DNA from 3 places in the Duganella dendranthematis genome. Region 2 is predicted to be linked to each of the others. Evidence: predicted binding sites of a transcription regulator. Region 2 holds the regulator's gene; each other region holds the start of a gene.
What was found. Region 2 encodes sigma-54, which starts transcription at its own class of promoters, with help from an activator protein. Its sites were predicted from a motif close to TGGCANGNAANCTGCTTT; they were not measured.

Region 1: HH213_RS25900 (circularly permuted type 2 ATP-grasp protein) is a predicted target of sigma-54. The motif match lies at 5,042-5,059, and genes of this name have one in related genera.
Region 3: HH213_RS20470 (PEP-CTERM sorting domain-containing protein) is a predicted target of sigma-54. The motif match lies at 7,549-7,566, and genes of this name have one in related genera.

What each region holds. Positions count from the first base shown of each region.
Region 1 is NZ_CP051684.1:5,653,846-5,663,681, reverse strand. It holds gene HH213_RS25925 (heavy metal sensor histidine kinase) at 1-195, opposite strand, end outside; gene HH213_RS25920 (heavy metal response regulator transcription factor) at 192-863, opposite strand; gene HH213_RS25915 (acyl-CoA dehydrogenase) at 1,098-3,464, shown strand; gene HH213_RS25910 (ferritin-like domain-containing protein) at 3,467-4,276, opposite strand; gene HH213_RS25905 (PRC-barrel domain-containing protein) at 4,453-4,986, shown strand; gene HH213_RS25900 (circularly permuted type 2 ATP-grasp protein) at 5,093-6,523, shown strand; gene HH213_RS25895 (alpha-E domain-containing protein) at 6,526-7,473, shown strand; gene HH213_RS25890 (transglutaminase family protein) at 7,489-8,289, shown strand; gene HH213_RS25885 (proteasome-type protease) at 8,332-9,207, shown strand; gene HH213_RS25880 (Hpt domain-containing protein) at 9,268-9,636, shown strand.
Region 2 is NZ_CP051684.1:2,971,616-2,981,451, reverse strand. It holds gene HH213_RS13625 (alginate lyase family protein) at 1-394, opposite strand, end outside; gene hpf (ribosome hibernation-promoting factor, HPF/YfiA family) at 453-815, opposite strand; gene HH213_RS13615 (RNA polymerase factor sigma-54) at 893-2,365, opposite strand; gene lptB (LPS export ABC transporter ATP-binding protein) at 2,377-3,129, opposite strand; gene lptA (lipopolysaccharide transport periplasmic protein LptA) at 3,131-3,733, opposite strand; gene lptC (LPS export ABC transporter periplasmic protein LptC) at 3,748-4,341, opposite strand; gene HH213_RS13595 (KdsC family phosphatase) at 4,354-4,881, opposite strand; gene HH213_RS13590 (KpsF/GutQ family sugar-phosphate isomerase) at 4,881-5,870, opposite strand; gene HH213_RS13585 (monovalent cation:proton antiporter family protein) at 5,997-7,979, shown strand; gene HH213_RS13580 (GGDEF domain-containing protein) at 8,060-9,229, opposite strand; gene HH213_RS13575 (MOSC domain-containing protein) at 9,296-9,836, opposite strand, start outside.
Region 3 is NZ_CP051684.1:4,471,605-4,481,440, reverse strand. It holds gene HH213_RS20510 (EAL and HDOD domain-containing protein) at 1-100, opposite strand, end outside; gene HH213_RS20505 (response regulator) at 323-940, opposite strand; gene HH213_RS20500 (cache domain-containing protein) at 937-2,298, opposite strand; gene HH213_RS20495 (carbon starvation CstA family protein) at 2,469-4,541, shown strand; gene HH213_RS20490 (YbdD/YjiX family protein) at 4,541-4,741, shown strand; gene HH213_RS20485 (ThiF family adenylyltransferase) at 4,831-5,700, shown strand; gene HH213_RS20480 (nitroreductase family protein) at 5,697-6,797, shown strand; gene HH213_RS20475 (DapH/DapD/GlmU-related protein) at 6,797-7,471, shown strand; gene HH213_RS20470 (PEP-CTERM sorting domain-containing protein) at 7,614-8,531, shown strand; gene HH213_RS20465 (PEP-CTERM sorting domain-containing protein) at 8,662-9,582, shown strand; gene HH213_RS20460 (glycosyltransferase) at 9,635-9,836, opposite strand, start outside.

The DNA of each region.
Region 1 (9,836 bases), 2.7 Mb from region 2:
AAAGTCCGATAGCAAGGTGCGCGCCAGCACCACTTTATCGACCAGACGGTCGTCGTCGCGCAGCTCGATTTTTTGTACCAGCAATTGGTACAGATAGGTGCCAACGGCGGTAAAGGTCAGCATGGCCACCAGTGAAAACAGCAAGGTCAGGCGGAATGCAATGGAACCAGAGCGGATGCTGGCCACCGGATTCACGCCCGCGCCTCCAGCACGTAACCCATGCCGCGCACTGTGTGCACCAGCTTGACCGGATAGGGATCGTCGATCTTGGCGCGCAGCCGCCGGATGGCGACATCGACCACGTTGGTATCGGATTCAAAGTTCATGTCCCACACGTGGGAAGCGATCAAGGAGCGCGACAGCACATCGCCTTCACGCTCGGCCAGCAGGTGCAACAAGGCGAAATCCTGCACCGTCAGGTCGATCCGCACGTCACCACGCGAAACGCGGCGGCGCTGCACTTCAATGCACAGGTCAGCCACATTCAACGTGTCGCGGGGGCGTGGCGGCGCGCGCCGCAGCAAGGTCCGCAGCCGCGCCAGCAGTTCGGCGAAGGCGAACGGCTTGATCAGGTAATCGTCGGCGCCCAGCTCAAGGCCGCGCACGCGGTCGGCCACCTCATCGCGCGCGGTTAGCATCAGCACCGGCGTCTGCTTGCGTTCACGCAGTCGGCGCAGCACGCTCCAGCCGTCGAGACCGGGCAACATCACATCCAGCACGATCAGGGCGTAGTCTTCGTGCAGCGCCAGGTCAAGGCCGCCCGGCCCAGTACGGGCCAGATCGGCCTGGAAGCCGGCTTCCAGCAGCCCTTTACGCAGGTAGTCGCCGGTTTTCGTTTCATCTTCAACAATCAGGATACGCATTTTTAAGATTGTCTTCGCTGAAGATTAGGAATGGCTGAAATCAACGGTAGGTTGGGTCGCGGTCGACATACACCTGCACGCCGCTGGTATCGAAACCGGTCGGCGCAATCGAGGACAGCTGAACATCGCCAGCATGGCCCCCGGATTACACTTTTATGACAGCCTGTATGAGCGCAACCGTACAGTAATGCGCGATTCGCTGGGTTATCTTCCGCCTAACTAGAGGAGATCACCATGATGCTATGGATAGCTGCGGTCATCATCGCCGCCATTGTTGTACTGCTTGCTTATACGCCGCTGCGGCGCAGCCTGATTACGCCGCGCATTTACGCGCTGTTCAAGCGCATCCTGCCGCCGATGTCCGACACCGAGCGCGACGCGCTGGAAGCCGGCACCACCTGGTGGGACGCCGACCTGTTCTCCGGCCGTCCAGACTGGAACAAGTTCATGGAGCTCAAGCGCCCCACCCTCACCGCCGAAGAACAGGCTTTCCTGAATAATGAAGTGCGCCAGTTGTGCGAGATGGTGGATGACTGGGAAGCCACCCAGGTCTGGCAAGGCCTGCCGGCGCCGGCCTGGCAGTTCGCCCGCGACAAGGGCTTCCTCGGCATGATCATTCCCAAGCACTACGGCGGCAAGGCGTTTTCGGCCTATATGCATTCGCAGGTGGTGATGATGCTGTCAACCCGCGCATCGGCGCTGGCGGTGCAGGTGATGGTGCCCAATTCGCTGGGCCCGGCCGAACTGCTGCTGCATTACGGCACCGACCAGCAAAAGGATTACTACTTGCCACGTCTGGCCAAGGGGGAGGAGATCCCCTGCTTCGCGTTGACCAGCCCGTATGCTGGTTCGGACGCCGCCGCCATTCCGGACACTGGCGTGGTCTGCATGGGCCACCATGAGGGCCGCGAGGTGCTGGGCCTGCGCATCACCTGGAACAAGCGCTACATCACGCTGGGACCGATCGCCACGCTGCTCGGCCTGGCCTTCCGTGTCACCGATCCGGACAAGTTGCTACCGCCGGACGCCAAACCCGGCATTACCTGCGCGCTGATTCCGACTACGCATCCCGGTGTGGTAATCGGCCGCCGGCACTGGCCGCTGAACGCGGTGTTCCAGAACGGCCCGACCAGCGGCAAGGACGTGTTTATTCCGATGGAGTGGGTCATCGGCGGGCCGCAGCAAATCGGCAAAGGCTGGCGCATGTTGATGGAATGCCTGGCCGCAGGCCGCGCCATTTCGCTGCCCTCGGCCAGTGTCGGCACGGCCAAGCTGGCGGTACGCGGCACCAGCGCGTATTGCGCAATCCGCCGCCAATTCAATACTGCCATTGGTAAATTTGAAGGTGTGCAGGAAGCGCTGGCGCGCATGGGCGCCAATCTTTATATGATGGATGCGGCACGCAAGCTGTCTGCGCTGGCCGTCGATCTGGGTGAAAAGCCGGCGGTCATCTCGGCCATCGCCAAATACCATGTGACCGAGCGCGGCCGCGCGGTGGTCAACGATGGCATGGATATCCTGGGCGGCAAAGGTATTTGCATGGGACCGTCCAATTTCCTGGCGCGGGCGTATCAGCAGATTCCGATTGCCATCACCGTGGAAGGCGCCAATATTCTCACGCGTTGCCTGATCATCTTCGGCCAGGGCGCGATTCGCTCCCATCCTTACGTGCTGAAGGAAATGCGCTCCACCGCCGACGCTGACCAGCGCCAGGGGCTGATCGATTTCGACGCCGCCTTCTTCGGCCACATGCGCTTCACCATCGGCAATGCCTTCCGTTCGCTGTGGTACAGCCTGACCGGCGCCGTGACCGCACCCGTGCCGCGCCGCGCCTCAAGCGAGATGGGCCGCTATTACCGCGCCGTTGGCCGCCTGTCCACCGCATTTGCGCTGATGACCGATTTGTCGATGTTCACGCTGGGCGGCGACCTGAAACGGCGCGAACGCATCTCGTCGCGGCTGGGCGATGTGCTGTCCATGCTGTACCTGATCAGCGCCACGCTGAAACGCTACGAGGATGAAGGCCATCAGGAAGCCGATGCCCCGTACGCCCACTGGTCGATTCAGGATGCGCTCGACAAGGCGCAAATCGCGCTGGTTGGCGTGCTGGACAACTTCCCGAGCCGCCCGGCGGCGTGGCTGGCGCGGCTGCTGGTGTTCCCGTTCGGCCTGCCATATGCGGCACCGTCCGACCGCATCGGCGCGGAAGTCGCGACCGCCATGCAGACCCACGGCGATTCCCGCGAACGGCTGCTGGCCGACACCTTCCTGGCCGACGACCTGCGCGATCCGGTCGCCTGCGGCGAACTAGCGTTCGGCCTGCTGAGCATGGTGGACGGCATCGAGCACCGTCTGAAGCCAGCCATCAAAGCCGGCACGCTGCCGCCGATACCGCAAAGCCTGCCGGAGATGGAACACTGGATCACCAACGCCGCCTCCCAAGGCCTGATGACGCCGGAAGAACGCCGCGCCATGTCGGACTTTGCCCGCTATACCGACCTGTCGGTGCATGTGGACGACTTCCCGCCCGACCTTAACGCGGCGGCCGACACTGAGCAGCGCCGTCGCATGGCCGTCCAACCTAGCCCGGTGGAAGCCTAGGATTAGCTGGGCGGCTGTATCAGTAATTGTAACTCGGCCTCGGTAAAGCCCGCCTGGCGCCGCGCTTCCAGATTGAACGGGCCGCGCGGCGTTGGCGCTTTGTATTGCGCTGCCAGCGCTGCGTAGGTCGGGATCAATTCCAGCCCGCGCAGGCGGCACAGGTAGCCATACCAGCTATTACCGATTTCCACGTGACCGATTTCGTCGCGCAGGATGATGTCGAGAATGGCGGCGGCTTCCTTGTCGCCGGCCTGGGCCAGCTTGGCGCGCAGCGGCGGATTGGCGTCGAGACCGCGCGCCTCCAGCGTGCGGGGCACCAGCGCCATGCGCGCCAGCACGTCGTCGCTGGTCCTGGCGACCATTTCCCACAGGCTGTCGTGGGCCAGGAACTGGCCGTAGCCATAGCCCAGCCGCTGCAGATGTTCTTCCAGCAGCGAAAAATGGTAGGCCTCTTCCTTGGCCACCTGCAACCAATCAGTGTAGTAAGCGGCCGGCATGCCGGCAAAGCGCCAGATCGCGTCCAGGGCCAGATTGATGGCATTGAATTCGATATGCGCCAGCGCGTGGATCAGCATGGCGCGGCCTTCCGGCGTATTCATCGCGCGACGCCCCACTTGCAGTGGCGGCACCAGGTCCGGCCGCCCGGGCCGGCCGGGAATCTCCGCCGACGAGCTCAGCTCCGCCAACGGGTCCGGCAGGCAAGCGCCCTGCTCCGATGCCGTCGACAAGGCGTATACCGCCGCCACCTTGGCCCTCGGATCGGACTCGGTCAGGCATTGCAGCGCGCGGGCGCGGAGTTCGGGAGCAGTCATGCGGAGTCTTCCAATTTGCGAGGGCGGTAGTGTAGCACTTTGGTTCTTCAAGAACTAATCCCTGTCCTACAGCGACACTGCACGCGCACCGATACCTCAACTGTCGGGCAAGCAGCATGATGATGCCTGTCACCGCATCGTTAGACGCGGGACCTTACCAACCTTTGGAGACCATCATGAGCTATCTAGACCGCGACACCTACGGCATTTATCGCAGCGACGACGCAACCGGCCCAGGCCCTCGCCTGATGGGCGCCGACACGCTCATAGGTGAAGATGTGTACAACCGCCAGGACGAAGACCTGGGCGACATCAAGGAAATCATGCTGGACATTCGCAGCGGCCAGGTGGCTTACGCTGTGCTGTCGTTCGGCGGCTGGCTGGGCATGGGCGACAAGCTGTTCGCCGTGCCATGGCAGGCGCTGCAACTGGACACCGAAAACAAGCGCTTCCTGCTGGACGTGTCGAAAGACCATCTGAAAAACGCCCCGGGCTTTGACCAGGACAATTGGCCCGACATGGCCAGCACCGAGTTCAACACCCAGCTGCACAGCTTCTACGGTACCCAGCAAAATGTTCCCGGCGGCGTGACCTCGACCGGCAGCGTGATGGGCAGCGGCAGCGCCAGCCTGCAAAGTGATCCGGGCTACATCGATCCGACTTACAGCAATCGCGGCGGCAGCATCGGCTCCGGCAGCGGCAATATCTGATCGTTGATTGACGGCGCCCACCCCGGGCGCTTGCACCAAAAGCGGGCATTCCCCTTGGCACGTTTCTTGATAGAAGAATAAACGTGCCAAACAGGGAATGTCCGATATGCCAAAATTCTTCAATGAAATGACAGCTGACGGCCTGGCGCACAATGCCAGCGCTGAGGTGCGTGAACACTACCGCGAATTCTGCGGCTGGCTGCAGCGCCAATCCGCCGATACCATCGAACGCAAGCGCGCTGAGGCCGACCTCACCTTCCGCCGCGTCGGCATCACCTTCGCCGTGTATGGCGACGATGCCGGCACCGAGCGCTTGATTCCGTTCGATACCATCCCCCGCATTATCCCCGCCGCCGAGTGGAAGCAGTTGCAGACCGGCCTGGTGCAGCGCGTCAAGGCGCTAAATATGTTCATCCACGATATTTATCACGATCAGAACATCATCAAGGCCGGAATTATTCCCGCCGAGCAAATATACCAGAACGCCCAGTACCGCCCGGAGATGCAAGGCATTAACGTGGTATCCGACATCTACGCCCACATCGCCGGCGTCGATATCGTGCGCGCCGGCCAGGGCGAGTTTTACGTGCTGGAGGATAATCTGCGGGTGCCGTCCGGCGTCTCTTATATGCTGGAAGACCGCAAGATGATGATGCGGTTGTTCCCGGAACTGTTCGCCCGCAACAAGATCGCCCCGGTTGACCATTATCCCGACATGCTGCTGGACAATCTGCGCTCGGTGGCGCCGATGGGCATCAATGACCCCACCGTGGTGGTGATGACGCCGGGCATGTACAACTCGGCTTACTTCGAGCACGCTTTTCTAGCGCAACAAATGGGCGTGGAGCTGGTTGAGGGCACGGATTTGTTTGTCAGCGACAACACCGTGTTCATGCGCACCACGCGCGGGCCGAAGCGGGTGGACGTGATCTACCGCCGGCTGGACGACGATTTCCTCGATCCGCTGGCGTTCCGGCCGGATTCCTCGCTGGGCGTGCCGGGATTGCTGTCGGTCTACCGCGCCGGCCGCGTAACGCTGGCCAACGCCATCGGCACCGGCGTGGCCGACGACAAGTCGATCTATCCGTATGTGCCGGACATGATCAAGTTCTACCTGTCGGAAGAACCGGTGCTAAACAACGTGCCGACCTACCAATGCCGCAAGAAGGAAGATCTCGCCTACACGCTGGCCAACCTGCCCGAGCTAGTGGTCAAGGAAGTGCACGGCGCCGGCGGCTACGGCATGCTGGTCGGGCCGGCCTCGACCAAGGCGCAGATCGAAGACTTCCGCCAACGCCTGATCGCCAGGCCGGACGGCTACATCGCCCAGCCGACGCTGGCCCTGTCCGCCTGCCCGACCTATGTGGAAAGTGGCATCGCCCCGCGCCACATCGATTTGCGGCCATTTGTGCTATCCGGCAAAACCATCTCGATGGTGCCCGGCGGCCTGACGCGTGTGGCCTTGCAGGAAGGCTCACTGGTGGTGAATTCGTCGCAAGGCGGCGGCACCAAGGACACCTGGATTTTGGAGAAATAAGCATGCTGAGCCGAACCGCTGACCACTTGTTCTGGATGGCCCGCTACACCGAGCGCGCCGAAAACACCGCGCGCATGCTGGACGTCAACGTACAAACCTCGATGCTGCCGCAGTCCGACGAGGAAAATGCCCAGGGCTGGCGCGCCCTGCTCGGCATCTCCGAGCTGCAAAAGGCATTCAATCAGAAATACCAGTCGCTGGAGGGCCGCGAAGTCATCGACTTCATGGTGCGCGATCCCGACAACAGCTCGTCGATTGTGGCCTGCCTCACGCAAGCGCGCGAAAATGCCCGCGCCGTGCGCGGCACGCTGACCACGGAAGTGTGGGAAATCCAGAACCAAACCTGGCTGGACATGCAGCGCCGCCTGCAAAGCGACCTGCTGGAAACCGATCCCAGCAAGTTCTTTGAATGGGTCAAGTACCGCTCCCACCTGTCGCGCGGCGTCACACTGGGCACCATGTTGCGCGACGAGGCGGTCCATTTCATCCGTCTGGGCACGTTTCTGGAACGCGCCGACAACACCGCCCGCATTCTGGACGTGAAATACCACGGCGGCGCCACCGACAGCGCGGAAAGCATGAGCCAGCGCGATTTCTATTACTGGGGCGCGATGCTGCGTTCGGTCTCCGGCTTCGAGATCTACCGCAAGGTGTATCGCGACGTCATCACCCCGGCGCGCATCGCCGAGTTACTGATCTTGCGCGGCGACATGCCGCGCTCGCTGCTGGCCTGCATGGATGAAGTGGTACAAAACCTGCACGAGGTGCGCAACGACGTCTCGGCCGATACCGAACGCTTCGCCGGCCGCCTGCGCGCTGAGCTGCAATTCGGCAAAATCGACGATATCCTGGCGGACGGCTTGCATGACACGCTGACCCGCTTCCTGGCCAACATCTACGAACTGGGCAATCGCGTCAGCCGCGATTTCCTGGTGCCGCTTGCGGCATAAGCGAAAGGCCACTCAATGCGACTGTCCATCCGGCACGAAACGCGTTACACCTATACCTTGCCGCTGGCTTACACCATCCAGCAGCTGCACCTGACCCCGCGGGTGGAGCCGCAGCAGCACGTGCTGGCCTGGAACCTGGCGGCGCCGGGCCATATGCACCGCTACACCGACGCCTACGGCAACCTGTCGCACATGATGACGATGGATACCCCGCACCAGGCGCTGTCGATCGTCGCCAGCGGCGTGGTGGAAACCACGGTGCCGGATCGCGGCCGCATCGTCGCCGACGCGCTGTCGCCGCTGATTTTCACCGTGCCGACCCGGCTGACGGCCGCCACGCCCGGCATCCTGGAGCTAGCGGCGTCGTGCTTGCCTGACGGCAGGGCCATGACGCGCGACCTGATGTGCCTTGCGGAGCACATCTTTGGTGCGGTCCGGTATCAAAGCGGTGCGACCGCGGTCTCTACCACCGCCAGCGACGCCCTCGCCCTCGGTCAGGGCGTGTGCCAGGACCATGCCCACCTGTTCCTGGCCTGCTGCCATGCGCACGGCATTCCGGCGCGCTATGTATCCGGCTACATCGACCCCGGCAATACCGGCCACGCCGCCAGCCATGCCTGGGTCGACGCCTGGGCCGACGACAAGGATCACAGCGGCTGGGTCAGCATCGACGTCACCCATGCGCGGCTGATGACGGACGCGTATTGCCGTCTGGCCACCGGCCGCGATTACGACAGCGCCGCCCCGGTGCGCGGCGTGCGACGCGGCGGCGGTACCGAGTCTTTGAGCGTGGACGTACAGATTGTGCCGCAATGAGCGGTGTAAAATAACGATACTTCAAATCAATACTTTGCAACGATGACTTATTGTGTGGGCATGCGCCTGAATGCCGGGCTGGTGTTTTTATCAGATTCACGTACCAATGCGGGCGTGGACCAGGTCGGCACGTTCCGTAAGCAGACCGTGTTTGAGATTCCCGGCGACCGCATGATGGTGATGATGACCGCCGGTAATTTGTCGATATCGCAATCGATCCGCCAGCTGGTGTCGGAGCTGATGGACGATGCCGGCCACACCATCTGGACCGCGCCGAGCGTGTATGATGCCGCGCGCATTCTCGGCCAGGCGGTGCGCCAGGTGCATGAGCGCGATGCCAGGACGCTGGCGGACTTCGGCATTGAGTTCAATGTCAGCATCATTTTCGGCGGGCAGGTCAAGGGCGAACGCTGCAGGCTGTTCCAGATTTACTCGGCCGGAAACTTCATCGAAGCGCACGACGAGAACACCTATTTCCAGATCGGCGAAGCCAAATACGGCAAGCCCATCATCGATCGCGTGGTGACGCCGGCCACCTCGCTGGACGATGCCGCCAAGTGCGCGCTGATTTCCATGGACTCCACGTTACGGTCCAACGTCTCGGTCGGCCTGCCCCTTGATTTGCTGGTGTATGAAGACAACCAGCTGGCCGTCACCCATTTTGTAACAATTGATGACCGCAACGAGTATTTCCAGATGATCCGCCGCACATGGGGCGACCAGCTGAAGAGTGTGTTTGAAGGCCTGGAAGCGCCGGTGTGGAACGCCGCGCCGGAGACGCCGGGCACGGTGTTACATTCGACCAGCACCGGTGGCAAACCCGTGCGGGTGACGCCGCCTGCCAGCGTGCCTCCCCCAAAAGTGGCCAGCCCGCCGTTGCAAACCTTGTCACAGCAATTTCACGACGGACAACAGTAATGGGACCGGCGGCAAACGCGGCGTATGATGGGATAAAAACAACCTATTCTGGAGCAGTGCATGAGTGACGCCACGCCATCGCAACCTGAACTGAACATTTTCACGGTCGATACCTTGTTGAAGTACATGGGAAATGACGATAAAGCGCTGGCCATCGTCGCCAAGATCGTTCGGGACGCCTGTGCGCCACGCATGACGCCGATGGCGCAGGCCGGCGCCGCCCTGCGCGAGGCTCGCCTGGTCGAGGCCGGCAAGATCTTCCACGGCCTGCGCGGTTCGATCGGCGCACTGGGCGCCAAACGGCTGGTGGCGGCCTCGCTCAAGCTGGAACAGGCCATCGTCGAACGTCAGACCGACCAGATCCCCCCTTGTTCGCGACGCTGGAATCCGAGTATCAGCTGGTGCTGCGCGAAGCCGATGACTGGCTGAAACGCCACGCTCCGCCGGGCATCTGACCTCGCTCCGCATTCACTATTTGTGAAGACACGTTAATGCTGCACTGCACAGCAGGATGCTACCTGCACGTAACTTTTATGCCATTAACGAATGGTTACAATTGTTACCCCCGTTTGCCATGTGCAGGCGGGTTGCAGAAAATCTTCATGCTAATATCGCCATCACTTGCAGAG
Region 2 (9,836 bases):
CGGCGCGCTGCACCGGCGTCGCCTGTGTCTGCACGCGTGCGTAATTCAGCGCCAAGCCGCCCAGCGTCCACTTGCGTACGTAGTAGGCCTGTTCGCTGGACAGCTTGCCCAGCATAGCCTTCTGCTCACCCCAGCTGGCCAGCCAGGACACCGCACAGGCCGCATCGCCGCCGGCATTGGCATCCTTGGCCACATGCGCCAGGAAATCTTCGATCGGCTTGGTGTTGGCGATATTTTTGGCGCGCAGGACCGGATCGATCACCGAGTGATGCGCATCCGAGTAATAGCTGTTGGCGTCGATGTCGATGCGGGCCGGCGGCGGTGTATCGCACGCGGCAGCGGCAACGTGACCGGCCAGCGCCAGCACGAAGAATGAAGTTAAACGTTTAACCATATGTCTCCAATAAAGGGCGCTCTGGGCGCCCTTTGTTTGTCATGCTGTGGTCGCTTAATCAGGCGGCGGCAGCGGTTTCGTAGCTGTCCGGATCGGGCATGTGCTTGATCGCATCGCGATCATGGCCCTGGACTTTGGCTTTGTATTTCATGACCTGCCGATCCAGCTTATCGATCAGCGTATCGATGGCGGCGTACAGGTCTTGCGACAGGCTCTCCACGTAGACGGTCTTGCCGGACATACGCAGGTTGATTTCAGCCTTCTGGCGTTTCTCTTTCTCTTTAAGGTTATCTACGGTCAGGATGACAGCAATATCAATCACTTGATCAAAGTGGCGGGTGACCCGCTCCAGCTTGTTCTGTACGTACTCGCGAATCGCTGCGGTCACTTCGAGATGATGTCCACTGATGGTGAGATTCATACACACTCCTAAAGATAATGTCGCTGCTTACGGTTAGTGCGCTGCCCTTTGCTGCCGGGCGCACAGGAACCAAGTAACTACAAAGACTTGCGGAGACTGACTGGCGGGATCTTGAGAGCTTCGCGATATTTGGCAACAGTGCGTCGCGCAATCACCATGCCCTGTTCTCCCAGCATGTCCGCAATCTTACTGTCGGATAAAGGATTTTTCGGGTCTTCAGCTCCTGTCAATTGCACGATCAAAGCGCGTATCGCCGTCGAACTTGCTTCCCCGCCAGCTTCGGTGGCGACATGGCTACCAAAGAAATATTTCAACTCAAACATGCCGTGCGGGGTCAGCATATATTTTTGAGTTGTTACGCGAGAAATTGTGCTCTCGTGTAAACCCAGTGTATCAGCAATTTCGCGAAGCACAAGGGGGCGCATGGCGACCGCGCCGTGCGAGAAAAAGTTCTTTTGTCTTTCTACTATCGCCTGTGCCACGCGCAGGATCGTGTCGAAACGCTGCCGCATATTCTTGATCAGCCACTTGGCCTCCTGCAGCTGCGCGCCCATCGCGCCTTCACCCTTGCCCTGCTTGAGCAGGTTGGCGTACATGGCGTTGACGCGCAGGCGCGGCATGACGTCGTTGTTCAGGCTGACCTGCCAGCCGTTGCGCGACTTCTTGACGATCACGTCCGGCACCACGTAGTCAGACACGTCCGATGCGAACGCCGCGCCCGGGTGCGGATTGCACTGGCGGATCACGGTCTGTGCTTCGCGCAGATCTTCGTCATCGCACAGCAGCGCTTTTTTCAGCTTGTTGAAATCGCGCTGCGCAAACCAGGTCAGATGGTTTTCCACGATGGCCAGCGCCATGCGCCGGGTCACCAACGGCACGCCGGGCAAGCGCTTGATTTGGATCGCCAGGCACTCGGCCGCATTGCGCGCGCCGACCCCCATCGGATCGAAGCTTTGCAGCAGCTTCAGCGCGGTCTGCAATTCCTCGATCTCGACTTCCAGTTCTTCCGGCAGGCGCGCGTGGATCTCTTCCAGCGCTTCTTCCAGGTAGCCGTTTTCGTCGAGCGCGTCGATGATCAGTTCGACCAGCGCGCGGTCGCGCATTTCCAGCACCGTCACGCGCATCTGTTCCATCAGATGGTCGCGCAGCGTGCAGTGATGCGCTTCCAGCTGCGGCCGCGCATCCTCGTCGTCGCTGTTCTTGCTGCGGCCGGCGTCTCCCCAGTCGATGTCGGCGTCGGGCGTGGTGCTTTCGGTGTCGGCGCCGGGCGCCTCGTAATTGTCGGCTTCGGCCGCCGGCGCCTCGCCTGGCGGGCCTTCGGCGGGCGCGTCACCGGCCGGCGCCTGTTGGTTGATGGCGCCATCGCCCAGCAGGCGCAGCGAGTGATCCAGCGGGTCGTCAAGACGCTCCAGCAGCGGGTTATCGGTCAGCAGCTGTTCTAGTTCCTGGTGCAGCTCCAGCGTCGACAATTGCAGCAGCCGGATCGACTGCTGCAACTGTGGCGTCAACGCGAGATGCTGCGACGTGCGCAGTTGCAAAGACTGTTTCATGAGGCTGGGATTTACATTCTGAAGTGTTCACCCAGGTAGACGCGACGCACCGATTCATTGGCGATGATGTCGTCCGGACGGCCTGATGCCAGCACCGAGCCCTGGTTGATGATATATGCGCGGTCGCAGATGCCCAGCGTCTCGCGCACATTGTGATCGGTAATGAGGACGCCGATATTGCGTTCCTTGAGGAAGCGCACGATGCGCTGGATCTCAATCACGGCAATCGGGTCGACCCCGGCGAAAGGTTCATCGAGCAGCACAAAGCGCGGGTTAGTCGCCAGCGCGCGGGCGATCTCCACCCGGCGGCGTTCGCCACCGGACAGCGACAGCGCCTGGTTCTCGCGCAACTTCTCGATTTGCAAATCGGCCAGCAGGGTATTCAGCCGTTCTTCAATTTCAGCCTTGGATAAAGACTTGCCGTCCACTTTTTGAATTTCGAGGACAGCGCGAATATTTTCTTCCACCGTCAGCTTGCGGAACACCGACGCTTCTTGCGGCAGGTACGACAAGCCCATCGCCGCGCGCCGGTGGATCGGCAGCGACGAGATATCGACGCCGCTGATGTCGATGCTGCCGGCGTCCGACGGCACCAGGCCGACGATCATGTAGAACGAGGTGGTCTTGCCGGCGCCGTTCGGGCCCAGCAGGCCGACCACTTCGCCGCACTCGACCTGCAACGACACGTCATGCACCACCTGGCGCTTGCCGTAGGTCTTTTGCAGGCCTTTGACGATCAGGGTGCTACCGCAGGATGATTCCATCTTATTTCCCCGCCGCAGGCTGCGTGGTGGGCGCGGGCGCCGCAGCCGGTACCGGCTGCTTGTTGGCCGGCTGGATCACCATGGTGCTCTGGCCGCCGCCCACTTTGCTGTCGCCGCTCGGCGTGTTCTTGACCGCGAAGAATTCCTTGCGGCTGTCGTAGGAAATGAATTCGCCGTCGACCTGACTGGCCACTTTCGGGCCTTCCAGCTTCTTGATCTCGGCCTTGGCGAACAGCTTGACCAGCTCGGTCTTGCCGTCATATTCGATGCGGTCGGCCTTGCCTTCGACCCACTGGTCGCCGGCGCCGTCCAGCTTCTGGCGGAAGATCGCCTGCACGCCCGGACCGCTGGTCAGCACCACGTACTGGTAGCCTTCCGGATCTTCGGTCACCACCGCCTTCGGCGATTTCATCAGCAGCGTGCCGCGGGTCAGCACCACGTTGCCGGTGAAGGTCTTGATCTGCTTGACGTCATCGGCGTCCAGCTGGTCGAAGGTGATCTGGGTCGGCTTGCTGGAGTCGGCTTTTTCCGCGTAGGTCGCGCCGGCGGCGGCCAGCAGCAGCGTGGCCGCCAGCATCAGTTTGCTCATCTTGAATGCGTTCATGTCTCTGGTTTCCTTCAATGTGCCGCGCGCGGCGGCATCGTAATCGTTCCGCGGCCGCCCAGCTTGATCTGGCGGGTCGCGTTGTTGGCCGTCATGCCGGTGCCGGTGGCGGTCGAGCGCCCGGAGAGCATGTCGACCGCGGCGTCGGTCTCCATCCGTTCTTCGTCCGGATACACCGTCAGCGTACTGGTCTTCAGGCGCAGTTCCTGCGCCAGCTGCGTGGCCGGCCTTACCACATCCACATTACCATTCAGCTTGACGCGTGTATTGCCCTGATCGACATTGGCGGTGTCGGCATGGATATTCATCGGCGGCTGCTCGCCGCCCAGGCTGTGCACATACGGCTTGTCGATCAGCGACGAATCGTCGGTCGGGTGGTGGGTCAGCTTGTCGCCGGAAATGATGTAGGCCGGCTGGCCCTTCTCGTTCATGCGCACCAGGCTGAAACGGTCGATGATGTAATCCGGTTCATCGCGGAACTTGTCGGCCTGCGCCTGCTGGCTGGCCTGGTCCACCACCTGCACCAGCCAGAAGCTGCCGAAGGCGACAAACACGCCGACCATCATGATCACCGTCAGTTGCCAGCGATGGGCTGTTCTTTTACGCATGACTGTCCTCGTCTAAACCAGGAATTGTGCCATCACGCGCTCGTAACTGCCTTGCGCATGCATCAACAGTTCGCACACTTCGCGCACCGCGCCACGGCCGCCATGGGCCACGGTAGTGTGATGTGCACGCTCCAGCACTTCCTTGCGGCCGTTCGGCACCGCCACCGCAAAGCCGACCCGCGTGAGGATCGGCAAGTCCACCACATCGTCGCCGATGAAGCCGACCTGCTCGGCGGTGAGGCCGGTCTTTTCCAGCAGCGCGTTGAACGGCGTCAGCTTGTCGTGGCCGCCCTGGTGCAGGTGCTTGATGCCGAGATCGGCCGCGCGCTTGATCACCTGCGGCGAGGTGCGCGCGCTGATGATGGCGGTATCGATGCCGGCTTCCTGAATCAGCTTGATACCCAGGCCGTCGTGCACGTTAAAGGTCTTCAGCGCTTCGCCCTCGGCGCCATAGTGCAGGCTGCCGTCGGTCAGCACACCGTCGACGTCGAAGATCATCAGCTTGACGCGCGCAGCGCGCTCCAGATAGGTCATCGTCATCAGATCACCTTGGCGCGGGTCAGGTCATGGATGTGCAGCGCGCCGACCAGTTTGCCGTCGGCATCGGTCACCAGCATCTGGTTGATGCGGAACTGCTCCATCACGGCCACGGCGTCTACCGCCATTTTCTCAGGCGAGATGCTGCGCGGGTTGGCGTGCATCACATCGCCGATCACCACCTTGGTAAAGTCCTGCACTTTTTCAATCATGCGGCGCAGGTCGCCGTCGGTGAACACGCCGACCGGCCTGCCGTCGGCATCGACCACGGCGGTCATGCCCATGCCCTTCTGGGTGATTTCCAGCAGCGCCTCGGTCAGCTTGACGTCGGCCATCACGCGCGGCACCGCATCGCCGCTGCGCATCACGTCCTTGACGTGGGTCAGCAGACGGCGGCCCAGCGCGCCGCCCGGATGCGAGCGGGCAAAATCTTCTTCCTTGAAACCGCGCAGGTCCAGCAGCGCCACGGCCAGGGCGTCGCCCAGCGCCAGCGTGACGGTGGTCGAGGTGGTCGGCGCCAGATTCATCGGGCAGGCTTCCTTGGCCACGGCCACGTTCAAATGCACGTCGGCGATGGTGGCCAGGCTGGAGCCCGGCTTGCCGGTCATGGCGATGACCTTGCTGCCCATGCGTTTGACCACCGGCAGGATAGTCATCAGTTCCGAGCTCTCGCCGGAATAGGAAATGGCAATAAAGGTATCGTCGCGGGTGACCATGCCGAGGTCGCCGTGCGCGGCTTCGGCCGGGTGCACGAACAGCGCCGGCGTGCCGGTCGAGGCCAGCGTGGCGGCGATCTTGCGCGCGATGTGGCCGGACTTGCCGATACCGGACACGACCACGCGGCCGGTGCAGTTCAGCAGCAGGGAAATGGCCTGCACCACGCTGTCGTCCTGTTCCAGGCGGGCGTTCAGGGCATTGATGGCGTCCGCTTCGTTTTGCAGGGTATCTCGGGCAAGACGCAGTGCCGTTTTTGCATCAAAAACTTTCAGCATTGTTTTTTCATGGGTTACACTCATGCCCAAGTATAGCCGAATTGAGAAAGCAAAAAACTTGCCAGTCACAACATAACGCGCAAAGCACACTGCAAACAACGAACTTTATTTACTGGCGATGTTGAAATGACGTTTTCACCCCTCGAATTAACATTGTTGCTTTTGGGAAGTGCCGTGCTCGGCGTGGTGGCTTTCCGCATGATGCACCTGCCGCCGATGCTCGGCTACCTGACAGTCGGCATCCTGATCGGCCCCCACGCGCTGGGGCTTGCCGAGCAAAGCGAAACCACCCACGGTCTGGCCGAGTTCGGCGTGGTGTTCCTGATGTTCTCGATCGGCCTGGAATTCTCCCTCCCCAAACTGAAGGCCATGCGCGGCATTGTATTCGGGCTGGGCATGGCACAGGTGGTGCTGACCGTCATCGCCACCATGATTTTCGGCTGGACGCTGGCCACGCAACTGCCGCCGCATCTGCACATCAGCTGGCAGGCCTCGTTTGCGCTGGGCGGCGCGCTGGCCATGTCGTCCACCGCCATCGTCTCCAAAATGCTGACCGAGCGGCTGGAACTCGAAAGCGAACACGGCCGCAAGATCATCGGCATACTGCTGTTCCAGGATCTGGCGGTGGTGCCGCTGCTGATCCTGATTCCGTCGCTGGGCGAGCGCCCCGAGGCGCTGGCCGAAACGCTCGGCTGGGCCAGCCTGAAGGCGGTGGTGGTGCTGGCCCTGCTGTTCGTGGTCGGCCACAAGGTCACGCGGCGCTGGTTCACCATCGTGGTCAAGCGCCGCTCGCAGGAACTGTTCATGTTGAACCTGCTGCTGGTGACCCTGAGCGCGGCCTGGATCACCGAGCGCGCCGGCCTGTCGCTGGCCCTCGGCGCGTTTGTGGCCGGCATGCTGATCTCCGAGACCGAATACAAGCACCAGGTGGAAGAAGACATCAAACCGTTCCGCGACGTGCTGCTGGGACTGTTCTTCATCACCATCGGCATGCTGCTCAACCTGCGCATGGTGCTGGAAAACTGGTGGCTGGTGCTGTTGCTGCTGTGCGCACCGGTGGTGCTGAAGTTTGCGCTGATCGCCGGCCTGGCCAAGCTGTTCGGCTCGTCGGACGGGGTGTCGATGCGGGTCGGACTGGCGCTGGCGCAGGCCGGCGAGTTCGGCTTCGTGCTGCTGAACCTGGCCTCCGATCATCACCTGATGGACTCGTACCTGGTGCAGGTGGTGCTGGCGTCGATGGTGTTGTCGATGCTGATTGCGCCGTTCCTCATCGCGCAGTCGGACAAGATCGTCATGAAGTTCTCCAGCAATGAGTGGATGATGCAGTCGCTGCAACTGACCAAGATCGCCAGCCGGGCGATGTCGACCAACAAGCATGTGATCGTGTGCGGTTTCGGCCGCAGCGGCCAGCGCCTGGCGACCTTGCTGGCGGAAGAAAAGATCGACTACCACGCGCTGGACATGGACCCGGAGCGGGTGCAGGAAGCGCAAAGCGCCGGCGCCCACGTTTCCTACGGCGATGCAGGCCGGCGCGAGAGTCTGGTGGCGGCCGGCATCTACCGCGCCAGCGCGGTGGTGATTTCGTATGCCGATACACCTTCGGCGCTGCGTGTGCTGCACCAGGTGAACGAGCTGACGCCGTCGTTGCCGGTGATCGTGCGCTCGCATGACGATACCGATCTGGACCGGCTGAAGGCGGCCGGCGCGGCCGAGGTGGTGCCGGAAGTGATGGAAGGCAGCCTTATGCTGGCATCGCACGCGCTGGTGATGCTGGGCGTGCCGCTGCGGCGCGTGGTGCACCGGGTGCAGGCGGCGCGCGAGGAGCGCTATGCGTCGCTGCGCGGCTACTTCCCGGGCATGACGGACGTGGAAGAGGAAACCGACCCGGAGCGCTTGCACTCGGTCACGCTGGCTGGTAGTGCCGGCGCGGTGGGCCGGTCGCTGGGATCGGTGGATGTGGAGAGTTGCGGCGCTGCCGTGACCAGCATCCGGCGCGGTAAAGGTGGATTGGAAGTATCGCCGGAGACCGTACTGCAGGCGGGTGACGTGGTGGTACTGCGCGGCGGCGCCGACGCCGTCAACCGCGCCGAGCAGCGCCTGCTGCGCTGAACCCCGCAGGGCCAGGCGGGGTCTGCCCCCGCACGGGGTCAGACCCAGCGGTAGCGCAACGGTTGGGGGAGACCCAGCAATCACTCAGCCGGGTAGCTGACCACGCGGTTACGGCCGCCTTCCTTGGCGTCGTACAGCAGCGAATCGGCGCGCTCGATCAGCTGGCGGGCGATCGCCACCGGCTCGCCTTCCGCCGTGCCCACTTCCAGGCAGGCCACGCCGACCGACACCGTCACCGACAGTTGCAATTCCGGCGACAGCGTAATCATGCTGCCCGCCACGCTGGCGCGAATACGTTCGGCAACGAAGGCGGCGCTTTCCAGATTGGCGTCGATCAGCAGCACGACGAATTCCTCGCCGCCAAACCGCGCCAGCGCGTCCGACGTGCGCAATTCGTTCTTGATGCGTCCCGCCACCTCCCGCAGCACTTCGTCGCCGCCGCCGTGGCCGACGGTGTCGTTGACGCGCTTGAAGTGGTCGATATCGATGTACATGAAGGAAATCGGATACTGCTGGCGACGCGCGCGGGCGATCTCTTCCAGCAAGCGCCGGTCGACGTAGCGGCGGTTGTAGACGCCGGTCAGCGAATCGGTCAGCCCGATGTACTTCAGCATCTCATTGCTGATGACGTTTTCCAGGCAGATGGCGATAATCGACGCCATGTGCTCGATGAAGTCGGTGCCCAGGCTGGGCGTAAACCGGGTCGGATCGCAGCTGCCTAGGTTAAGGCTGCCGATGATGCGCTTGTTGCGCAGCAGCGGCACCTGCGCCACGCTTTGCAAACCAGCCGGCGCATTGGGGAACGACGGCGCATGGCGCAGCTTGTCGTACATGCCCAGCACCGGCTTGGGGATCGGCGAATAGGTCGTGCGGCGGCCTAGGTCGAAGCCCAGCGCGTCCAGCGTTTCGACAAAAATCAGGCCGGGGAAATCTTCAAACACCACATCCAGCTTCAGCATCACGGTGCGGATATCGGCGTCTTCATCGATCAGCGTCAGCGTCACGCTGTCGAGCTCGGAGATGACGGGCAGCACGCGGAAGATAGTGCCCACCAGTTCGGGAAAATTGCCGGCGCCAACGATTTCCAGGTCAAACGCCTGGTGGCGCGTCATGATCGAATGGTTACGTTCGGCCTGTTCCAGCAGATAGGCCATGCGGGCGCGCAGAGCCCGGTTTTCGGCCGCCAGATCGTGTGCCGGTGCGGCATGCTCTGTCTGAGGCGGAAGTTTCCCGGTTGCGGTGTGCGTCATAAATGGCCTTTTTTGCGTACTCCGTCACCTTACGCCAAGTTGCGGCGCTTGGGAATGCCTGGAGTGTCAAAACGCCAATGGAACTTCAATTTCTTGTCCGACTCGCACAATTTGATCCTCTCCGGCAATCAAAATGGCGTTCATGCCGAAGCACAGCGCGCCTTCCACCTCCGGCTTGGCGCGGTAGCTTTGCATGATGTCCATCGGGTCGGGACCGACCTCGCCGGTGGCCTGGTCGACCGACGGCATCGGGCAGCGCGGGCACGGCTTGACCGGTTTGAGCACCACCTCGCCGAGTTGGTAGCTTTCCGCGTAGTCTTCCTCGAAGGCGTCGATGCCGTCGATAACCAGGTTGGGACGGAAGCGGTTCATCGGCAGCGCATTGCGGCCGGCCGCCACCAGTTTCTGGTTCAGGTCGTCCAGCGAGGCCGAGCCGGCCACCAGGATCGGATAGCCGTCGGAGAACATGGTGGTGGTCTGCACGCCGTTGGTCCACTTGGTGCTGACCGCGCGTTCGGCGTTGGCGTGGAAGCGCACCAGTCGGCACGGCACGCCAATCGCCTTGGTGAACCATTCGGCGGTCAGCGCGTCGCAGTCGTAGGCCAGC
Region 3 (9,836 bases), 1.5 Mb from region 2:
CGGGCGATACCTCGAACAGCAGTGCCACCCACTCATTATGAGCGTTGGATACCGCATGTAATTCCACCAGTGGAAACGGGCTGATTTCAGGCGCAGACATCAATATCTCATCAGGGTTATCCGCCCCATCTTAGATCAACAATTGACTTTAAGCAATCAGATACCATGAAGATAGTAATGTGATAAGCAATATTACCAATATAAGACCAATCGACGGTGCGGCAGTCGGTGCAGGAATATAGCAGATATTGCCGTACAAACACGCTCTGTTGACCATTGCTTAAGTTTTCACGTCACCTTGTAGGCTTTTTTGCCACAGTGCTTACTGGGCGTTTTGCACAGCGAAACGGATCAGCTCGGCCTGCCCTTCAATGCCCAGCTTGCGCTTGATGTTGAGGCGGTGGGTCTCCACGGTGCGCACGCTGAGGTCGAGCGCGCGGGCGATCTGCTTGTTCGACTCGCCATGGGCGATGTGGCGCAGCACCTCGTGTTCGCGCGAGGTCAGCTGGTTGTCCTGGTTTTGCGGCTGGGCCAGCTGGCGGGCCAGCGCGGTGCTGTAATAAATGCCGCCCGACATCACGGTTTCGATCGCCACCACGATGTCCTTGCCGGGCGCATCCTTGAGCACGTAACCGCGCGCGCCGGCCTGGATCGCCTGCGACACGTATTCCAGCTTGTCGTGCATCGACAGAATCAGCACCGCGATCTGCGGAAACGCCTGCTTGAATAGCGCAGTGGCCTCGATGCCGTTGACGCCGCGCATGTTGATGTCCATCAGCACCAGGTCAGCCGGATGGCGCGCTGCCTGTTCCAGCGCCTCCGCCGCGCCGCCGGCCTCGGCCACCACTTCAAACTGCGGCATCGCTTCCAGCCGCGCGCGCAGCCCGTCGCGCACCAGGGGATGGTCGTCTACCAGCAGGATTTTGATCGTATTCGTCATAGCATAGGACTGTTGTTAGCGGCATAGGCGGAAACCACCGTGCCGTCGGTCGAGGACTGGATTGCGAACCGGCCGCCGATGGCGTCCATCCGCTCCATCATATTACGCAAGCCGATGCCGCGCTGCGGATGCAGGGCAATGCCTTCGGCGTCGAAACCGTGGCCGTCATCGCGAATGCGCAACGACACGCCATGCGCCTCGCCGGCCAGCGTGATGTCGATGCGGCTGGCGCCGGCGTGGCGCTCGATATTGGTCAGCGCTTCCTGCGCCAGCCGGAACAGCACGGTGTTGGCGACGTCCGGCAAGGCGTCGGTGCAGCCGGACGCTTCAAAGTGTACCGGAGTACCGCTGCTCAGGGTGTACTCCTGGCCCAGGTGATGCAGCGCGGCGGCCAGGCCGATGTCGTCCAGGATGGCCGGACGCAGATTGTGCGAGATGCGGCGCACCTCCGCCATCACATTGCTGAGCTGGTCGGCGGCGTGCTCGAACACCGCCTGCGCCGCCGGCTGCTGGCCGCTGGTCAGCCGGATGATCCCGGCCTCGATCTGCAGCTTGATCGACACCAGCCACTGGCTGATGCCGTCATGCAAATCGCGCGACAGCCGCGCCCGCTCCTCTTCCTGCGACTCCACCACCCGCTGCGCCAGCACCTTGAGCTTGGCGTCGGCCACCCGCAGTTCGCTGATATTCAGCGCCAGGCCGGAGCTGGCCACCGCCACCGCGGCGGCAATCGCGATGCCGGCAATCCACAGCATGGTGTTGTGGATGTTGCCGGACTGCTGGACGTCGATCTTGGCCAGCGCCTGGTCGACGTCGTCCAGATAAATCCCGGTGCCCATCATCCAGCCCCACTTCGGCATGGCGATCACGTAGCCGAGCTTGGCCACCGGCTTATGGGTAGACGGCTTGACCCACATATACCGCTCCAGCCCGCCACCGGCGCGGGCCCGCTGCAGCAGATTCTGGATGGTCAGCTGGCCGTACTCGTCGCGCAGACCGTACAGATTCTGGCCGACCAGCTCCGGCTGGCGTGGATGCATCAGCGTGTTGCCCTGCATATCGTAGAGGAAGAAATAGCCGTCGTCGCCGTAGCTGAGCGAGGACAGGATGCGCATCGCCTCTTGGCGCGTGGCTTCGTCGTCGCGGCCGGATTCGTACAGATGCGAAATCGAGTGCGAAGCCAGCGCCACGTAATGCTTCAGTTCGGCTTCCTTGCTGCTCAGGTAAGCCTGCTGGATGGTGGCGCGCTGCTGCTCGGCCAGCAGCACCGACTGATGCCGCACCGCCAGCGCGATCGCGCACAGCGCCAGAATCAGCGGTGTGATTGCCAAAAAAATCACCTTCTGCCGCAACTTCATCGAGCCGTCCCTCCTTATTCTTGTAGCCGGGATTCTACGCCCCCGCCCGCCCATCAGCCTACGTAGTTGTACGCAGCCGCCGTGCGTATTGGTGCGCTTGTTACTGATATCAGCTTGATGAATACTAGTCATAAGCCGCAAAAAGCGGCAAAGCAAACCTTGGAGGAAGCATGAGTACCGCACCAACTACCCTGGCAAGCAAGCTGGGGTGGGCCGCTATGGCCCTCGCCGGCGCTTCGGCGCTGGGCGTCGTCGCCCTGCACCGCGGCGAGTCGATCAGCGCGATCTGGATCGTCATCGCCGCCGTCTGCGTCTATTTGATCGCCTACCGTTTCTACAGCCTGTACATCGCCGACAAGGTACTGGGCCTGAACGCCCGCCGCCAGACGCCGGCCGGCAAGCTCAACGATGGCCTCGACTACGTCCCCACCAATAAATACGTGCTGTTTGGCCACCACTTCGCCGCCATCGCCGGCGCCGGCCCGCTGGTCGGCCCGGTGCTGGCCGCGCAGATGGGCTACCTGCCCGGCATGCTGTGGATCCTGGCCGGCGTAGTGTTTGCGGGCGCGGTTCAGGACTTCATCGTGCTGTTCATTTCGATGCGCCGCGACGGCCGTTCGCTGGGCGACCTGATCAAGGCCGAGCTGGGGCCGATTCCCGGCAATATCGCCTTGCTGGGCACCTTCATGATCATGGTCATCATCCTGGCGGTGCTGGCGCTGATCGTGGTGAAAGCACTGACCGGCTCGCCTTGGGGCAGCTTCACCGTGATGGCGACGATCCCGATCGCGCTGTTCATGGGCGTGTACTCGCGGTTCATCCGCGTCGGCCGCATCGGCGAAGTGTCGATCATCGGTTTCATCCTGCTGATGGGCGCCATCTTCGGCGGTCAGTATGTGCAGGAAAACGCGGCGCTGGCGCCGATGTTCACCTTCACCGGCACCGAGCTCACCTGGATGCTGATCGGCTACGGTTTCGTCGCTTCGGTGCTGCCAGTGTGGCTGCTGCTGGCGCCGCGCGATTACCTGTCGACCTTCCTGAAAATCGGCACCATCGTCGGCCTGGCGCTGGGCATCCTGATTGTTGCGCCGCACCTGCAGATGCCGGCCTTCACCAAGTTCATCGACGGCACCGGCCCGGTGTGGTCGGGTTCGCTGTTCCCCTTCCTGTTCATCACCATCGCCTGCGGCGCCGTGTCCGGCTTCCACGCGCTGATTTCGTCCGGCACCACGCCCAAGATGATCGAGAACGAAAGCCACGCCCGCTTCATCGGCTATGGCGCGATGCTGATGGAATCGTTCGTCGCCATCATGGCGCTGGTAGCGGCCTCTACCATTGATCCGGGCGTCTACTTCGCCATGAACTCGCCGGCCGCGCTGCTCGGCACCACCGCCGAGTCGGCCGCGCAGGCGGTGTCGCAGATGGGCTTTTACATCACGCCGGAAATGCTGATCCAGACCGCCAAGGACGTTGGCGAGCACAGCATTATTTCGCGCGCTGGCGGCGCGCCGACCTTGGCGGTGGGCATGGCCCACATCCTGTCCGGCGTGCTGGGCGGCCGCGAAATGATGGCCTTCTGGTACCACTTCGCCATCCTGTTCGAGGCGCTGTTCATTCTGACCGCCGTCGATGCCGGCACCCGCGCCGGCCGCTTCATGCTGCAGGATCTGCTGGGCGCCTTTGTGCCGGCCATGAAGAAAACCGAAAACACCTTCGCCAACCTGGTCGCCACCGGCCTGTGCGTGGCGGCCTGGGGCTACTTCCTGTACCAGGGCGTGGTCGATCCGCTGGGCGGCATCAACACGCTGTGGCCGCTGTTCGGCATCGCCAACCAGATGCTGGCGGCGATCGCGCTGATCCTCGGCACTTGCGTGCTGTACAAGATGAAGCGCGGCCAGTACGCCTGGGTCACCATCGTGCCGACCATCTGGCTGCTGCTGTGCACGCTGACGGCCGGCTGGCAGAAGATTTTCGCCGCCAACCCGAAAGTCGGCTTCCTGGCCCACGCGTCCAAGTACCAGGCGGCGCTGGATGAAGGCAAGATCCTGGCCCCGGCCAAGTCGATCGCCCAGATGCAGCAGGTGATCTTCAACGATTACCTGGATGCCTCGCTGGCCGGCTTCTTCGTGATCGTCGTGTTGAGCGTGCTGATCTTCGGCGCCCGCACCGTGCTGGCGGCACGCGCCAACAGCAAGCCGACCGCCAACGAAAGCCCGCTGGTGCTGACGCCGCAGGTGCCATGATGCTGGGCGACATCGCCAAGGCCGGCCGCTACCTCGGGCAAAGCATGCGCCTGATGATGGGCTTGCCTGATTACGACGTCTACGTCACGCACCGGGAAACCACCCATCCGGGCGAGCCTTATATGACGTACGAGGAATTCTTCCGCGAACGGCAGGAGGCCCGCTACGGCGGCGCGGGCAAGCGCGGCGGCTGTTGCTGATCACAGGCCGGCTCCCAGGAGCCGGCTTTTTTCATCCACGGCGGAACTTTCGACCGTCCCCATGTGTCCAACTGGAAAATGGGAGACGCATGGCACATCAATTTATTTACCAACAGGCGTTCGCGCGCAACATCGGCTGGGTCACCAATGACGAGCAGGCCACGCTGCGTAACAAGCGCATCGCCATCGCCGGCATGGGCGGCGTCGGCGGCGTGCATTTGCTGACGCTGGCGCGGCTGGGCATCGGCGCGTTCCATATTGCCGATTTCGATACCTTCGACATCGCCAACTTCAACCGCCAGGTCGGCGCCACCATGGGCACACTGGGCCGGCCCAAGGTCGAGGTGCTGGCCGAGATGGCGCAGGATATCAATCCGGAAGTGAAACTGGTGCGTTTCCCCGACGGCATCCGCCAGGACAACCTCGCCAGCTTCTTTGAAGGAGTAGACTTGTATGTGGACGGCCTGGATTTCTTTGCCTTCGACGCGCGCCAGGCCACCTTTGCCGCCTGCGCCCGGCTCGGCATTCCGTCCGTGACGGCGGCGCCGCTGGGCATGGGTACGGCCGTGCTGAGCTTCCTGCCCGGCCACATGACGTTCGAGGATTACTTCGGCTGGGGCGACAAGCCGGACATGGAAAAAGCCCTGCGCTTCCTGGTCGGGCTGGCGCCGGCCGGATTGCACGGGGGCTACCTGGTCGATCCGTCGGCCATCAACCTGAAGGAGCAGCGCGGCCCGTCCACCATCATGGGCTGCGAATTGTGCGCCGGCGCCGCTGCCACCGAAGCGCTGAAGATTTTACTCAACCGCGGCGACGTACGGCCGGCCCCGTGGGGCTACCAGTTCGACGCCTTCCGCAACAAGCTGGTGCGCACCTGGCGTCCCGGCGGCAACCGCCATCCGCTACAACGGCTGATGATGATGCTGGCCCGACGGCGTCGGCCAGGAGGGGAACCATGAACAGGATGGAACAGCAACTGGACGCCACACTCGAACAGATCCTCGACCTGGCGCGCTGGGCGCCCAGCGGCGACAACACCCAGCCGTGGCGCTTTGAAGTGCTGGACCATCGCCGGCTGGTGATCCATGGCCACGACACGCGCGACCATTGCGTCTACGACCTCGACGGCCATCCCAGCCAGATGTCGATCGGCGCGCTGCTGGAAACCATGGCCATCGCCGCCAGCACCTTCGGGCTGGAGATGCGCGCCGCGCGCAACATGGACACGCCCGAAGCGCGGCCCACCATCAGCGTCGAATTCGTGCCCTCGCCCGGTCTGCCGGCCGATCCGCTGGCCGACGCCATCCTGCCGCGCGCCGTGCAGCGCCGCCCGCTGAGCCGGCGTCCGCTGACCGTCACCGAAAAAACCACGCTGACCGCCGCGCTGCCGGACGGCTATCGCGTGCACTGGCTGGAAGGCAGCCAGCGCGTGGCGGCCGCCCGTCTGATGTTCCGCAACGCCAAGCTGCGCCTGACCATGCCGGAAGCGCACCGCGTGCATCAGTCCATCATCGAGTGGAACGCCCAGTACAGCGAAGACCGCATTCCCGACCAGGCGCTGGGCGCCGACCCGATGACCACCAAGCTGATGCGCTGGGTGATGCAGGACTGGCAGCGCGTGCGCTTCTTCAACACCTGGCTGGCTGGCACGCTGGCGCCGCGCCTGCAGATGGACCTGATCCCGTCGCTGGCCTGCGCCGCGCACCTGGTGCTGGTGGCGGTGCAGCGGCCGCAGCGCATGGACGACTATATCGCCGCCGGCCGCGCCATGCAACGCTTCTGGCTGACCGCCACCGCGCTCGGCTTGCAGATGCAGCCGGAAATGACGCCGCTGATTTTCTCCCGCTACGTGCGCGAGAACCGCGTGTTTTCCGGCACCGCCGGCATGCAGGAAAAAGCCGTCGAGCTGTCGCGCGCGGGCGCGGCGCTGCTCGGCCAGCAGGACTGGGAAGCGGCCGTGTTCATGGCGCGCATCGGCGCCGGCCAGCCGGCCACGGCGCGCTCATTGCGGCGGCCCCTGCGCGAACTGCTGGTGCCGGTGCATGGAGGCGGCTGATGCGCGCCATCAAATTCTGCCAGGTGGCGGTGTTCCTGTGGCTGCTGCTGGTGATCCTGGCGCTGGCCATCGGCACCACCGCGCTGGTGGTTGATCGTCTGCCGCTGGGCGACTTTCGCGGGGTGACGCTGGTGCTGGCGGCGGTGCTGCTGATTTACCTGTACGCCTTTCTGGTCTACCGCCTGTTCCTGCTGGTGCTGCCGCTGCCGGAAGGCGAAGTGGTTGAGCACTCGCGCGACGAACTGGTGGCCAACGTCAACAGCCTGTTCTACCTGCTGCTGTTTAACTCGCTGATCTGCACCCACTTCATCCCGGTGCCGATCCAGCGCCTGATCTACCTGGCGCTGGGCGCGCGGCTGGGCGCCAACACTTACAGCGCCGGCGCCCTGCTCGATCCGCCGCTGACATGCATCGGCAGCAACACCATCATCGGCCACGAAGCCGTCATCTTCGCCCACGTGGTGGAAGGCGCGCGGCTGGAACTGCTGCCGGTCCAGATCGGCGACACCGTCACCATCGGCGCCAAGGCGGTGGTGATGGCCGGGGTGCAGATCGGCGATAACGCCATCGTCTCAACCGGCGCCGTGGTTACCAAAAATACCCGCATCGGCGCCGGCGAAATCTGGGGCGGCATCCCTGCGCGCAAGCTCAAATCCGCACCAGACGCGGCCTGACGGATATTTTTACACCGGCCGCCGCCAACGCTGCCTAAAGCCGCGCAAGTGCTTGATTCCACAGCATTTGCATCCACTGGCAAGGCTTTTGCTCTTGATACGATACGGCCTCGATTCCCGTGGCCCTTTTCGAGGAGCACACATGAAAACCTATCAACCCGCGCTGGCGGTCGCCATCCTGGCCGGCGCGCTGGCGGCGCCACTGACCGCCAGCGCCGGCCCCACGCTCGGCCTGGATCCGACCGGTTCGGGCGCCTATAGCACCTACGCCGACCTGTGGACCAATGTTACCGATACCGGCCTGGCCACTGGCTTCATTCCCGGCCGCATCGTCGGCCCTGGCGCCACCGCGCCTTATCTGACCGAACTGCGCTCGCAAATGGTGGTCGGTACTATGTCGAACAGCAACATCCCCGCCATCGTCACTCCGGCCGGGCTGAACAGCACTTTCGAAATCAGCAAAGTGGTGCGCTTCCAGGAACTGGTGACGGCGCAAACCCCCACCACCATCAACTTCGGCCTGCCACCGAGCCAATCGGCGGCGATGGACGTCGATCCGCTGCACGCCGGCGTGCAGAACCTGGCCATCTACCTCGATAACATCACCGACGGCAGCCGCGCGGTTCCCGGCAATGGCCCCAACACCGTGCGTTGCTATGGCGCCGGCGTCACCTCGGCCGGTTGCGGCGCGGGCGGCGATGGCGACGGCCTGCTGATCCTGTCCGGCCACCTGGTGTTCAACGAAGCCAGCTTCAGCGCCAGCGGCGCGGTCGGTACCGGCTCGTTCGACTCGCGCTTCATGATTGACTATGTCGATCCGCTGTACCTGGACGTGGTCACCGGTTCGATCTTCATCGACAAAATCACCGGCACCACCAACGTGCCATCGTTCTTCACGCCCACCACCATGTGGGACGGCTCCACCCCCACCACAGTGCCATTCCTGAAGGTCGACTCGTCGCAGAGTTTCGCTTCGATTCCGGAACCTGCCACGCTGGCACTGATCGGACTGGGCTTTGCGGGCCTCGCGCTGGGCACGCGTCGCAAAGTGCAGTCCTGACCGCAGCAGCGGTATTGACAGCGGATCGGCAGAACAGCGCCGGCCCGCTTTTTTTCTGCCTTTTTCTATCGCTGCGGCTGAATTTTTTACCTACGGCCTCAATTTCCGTGGCCCTTTTCAAGGAGAACACATGAACACCCATCAACCCGCGCTGGCTATCGCCATCCTGGCCGGCGCGCTGGCGGCGCCACTGACCGCCAGTGCCGGCCCCACGCTGGGCCTGGACCCGACCGGCACGGGCAACTACACCACCTATGCCGACCTGTGGACCAACGTCACCGACACCGGCCTGTCCAGCGGCTTCATTCCCGGGCGCATCGTCGGCCCCGGCGCCACCGCGCCTTACTTGACCGAACTACGCTCACAAATGATGGTCGGGACTATGTCGAATAGCAACATCCCCGCCATCGTCACGCCAGCAGGGTTGAACACCACTTATGAGATCACCAAACTGGTCCGCTTTCAGGAACTGGTGACGGCGCAAAGCGCCACCACCATCAACTTCGGCCTGCCGCCCACCCAGTCGGCGGCGATGGATGTCGATCCGCTGCACGCCGGCGTGCAGAACATGGCCATCTACCTCGATAACCTCACCGACGGCAGCCGCGCCGTTCCCGGCAACGGCCCCAACACCGTGCGCTGCTACGGCGCTGGCAGCACCTCGGCCGGTTGCGGCGGCGCCGGTGGCGACGGCGACGGCATCCTGATCCTGTCCGGCCATCTGGTATTCAACGCCTCCAGCTTCAGCGCCAGCGGCGCGGTCGGCACCGGCTCGTTCGACTCGCGCTTCATGCTCGACTATGTGAATCCGCTGTACCTGGATGCAGTGACCGGCTCCATCTTTGTCGACAAATTTACCGGCACCACCAACGTGCCGTCGTTCTTTACCCCCACCACCATGTGGGATGGCTCCACCCCCACCACGGTACCATTCCTGAAGGTCGACTCGTCGCAGAGTTTCGCCACGATTCCGGAACCTGCCACGCTAGCACTGATCGGACTGGGCTTTGCCGGCCTCGCGCTGGGCACGCGCCGCAAAGTGCAGTGCTGACCGCCGCAGCGGTATTGACAACGGAGCGGCAAACAGCACCGCTCCGCTTTTTCTATCTTTGCAGGATGCGCGCCAGACAACCCGCCAGCCGCGCGCCGGCATCGTAACGCTGGAATTGCTGCGCCACCCGCGCCGCGCCCTCGCGCGACTCCGGCTGCGACAGCAGTTGCAGTACAGCCTCGCGCAAGGGCTCTTCCGCCAGACGGTCCGAGCGCAACAAGGCACCGGCGCCGGCGCGCAGCACGCCATCCATG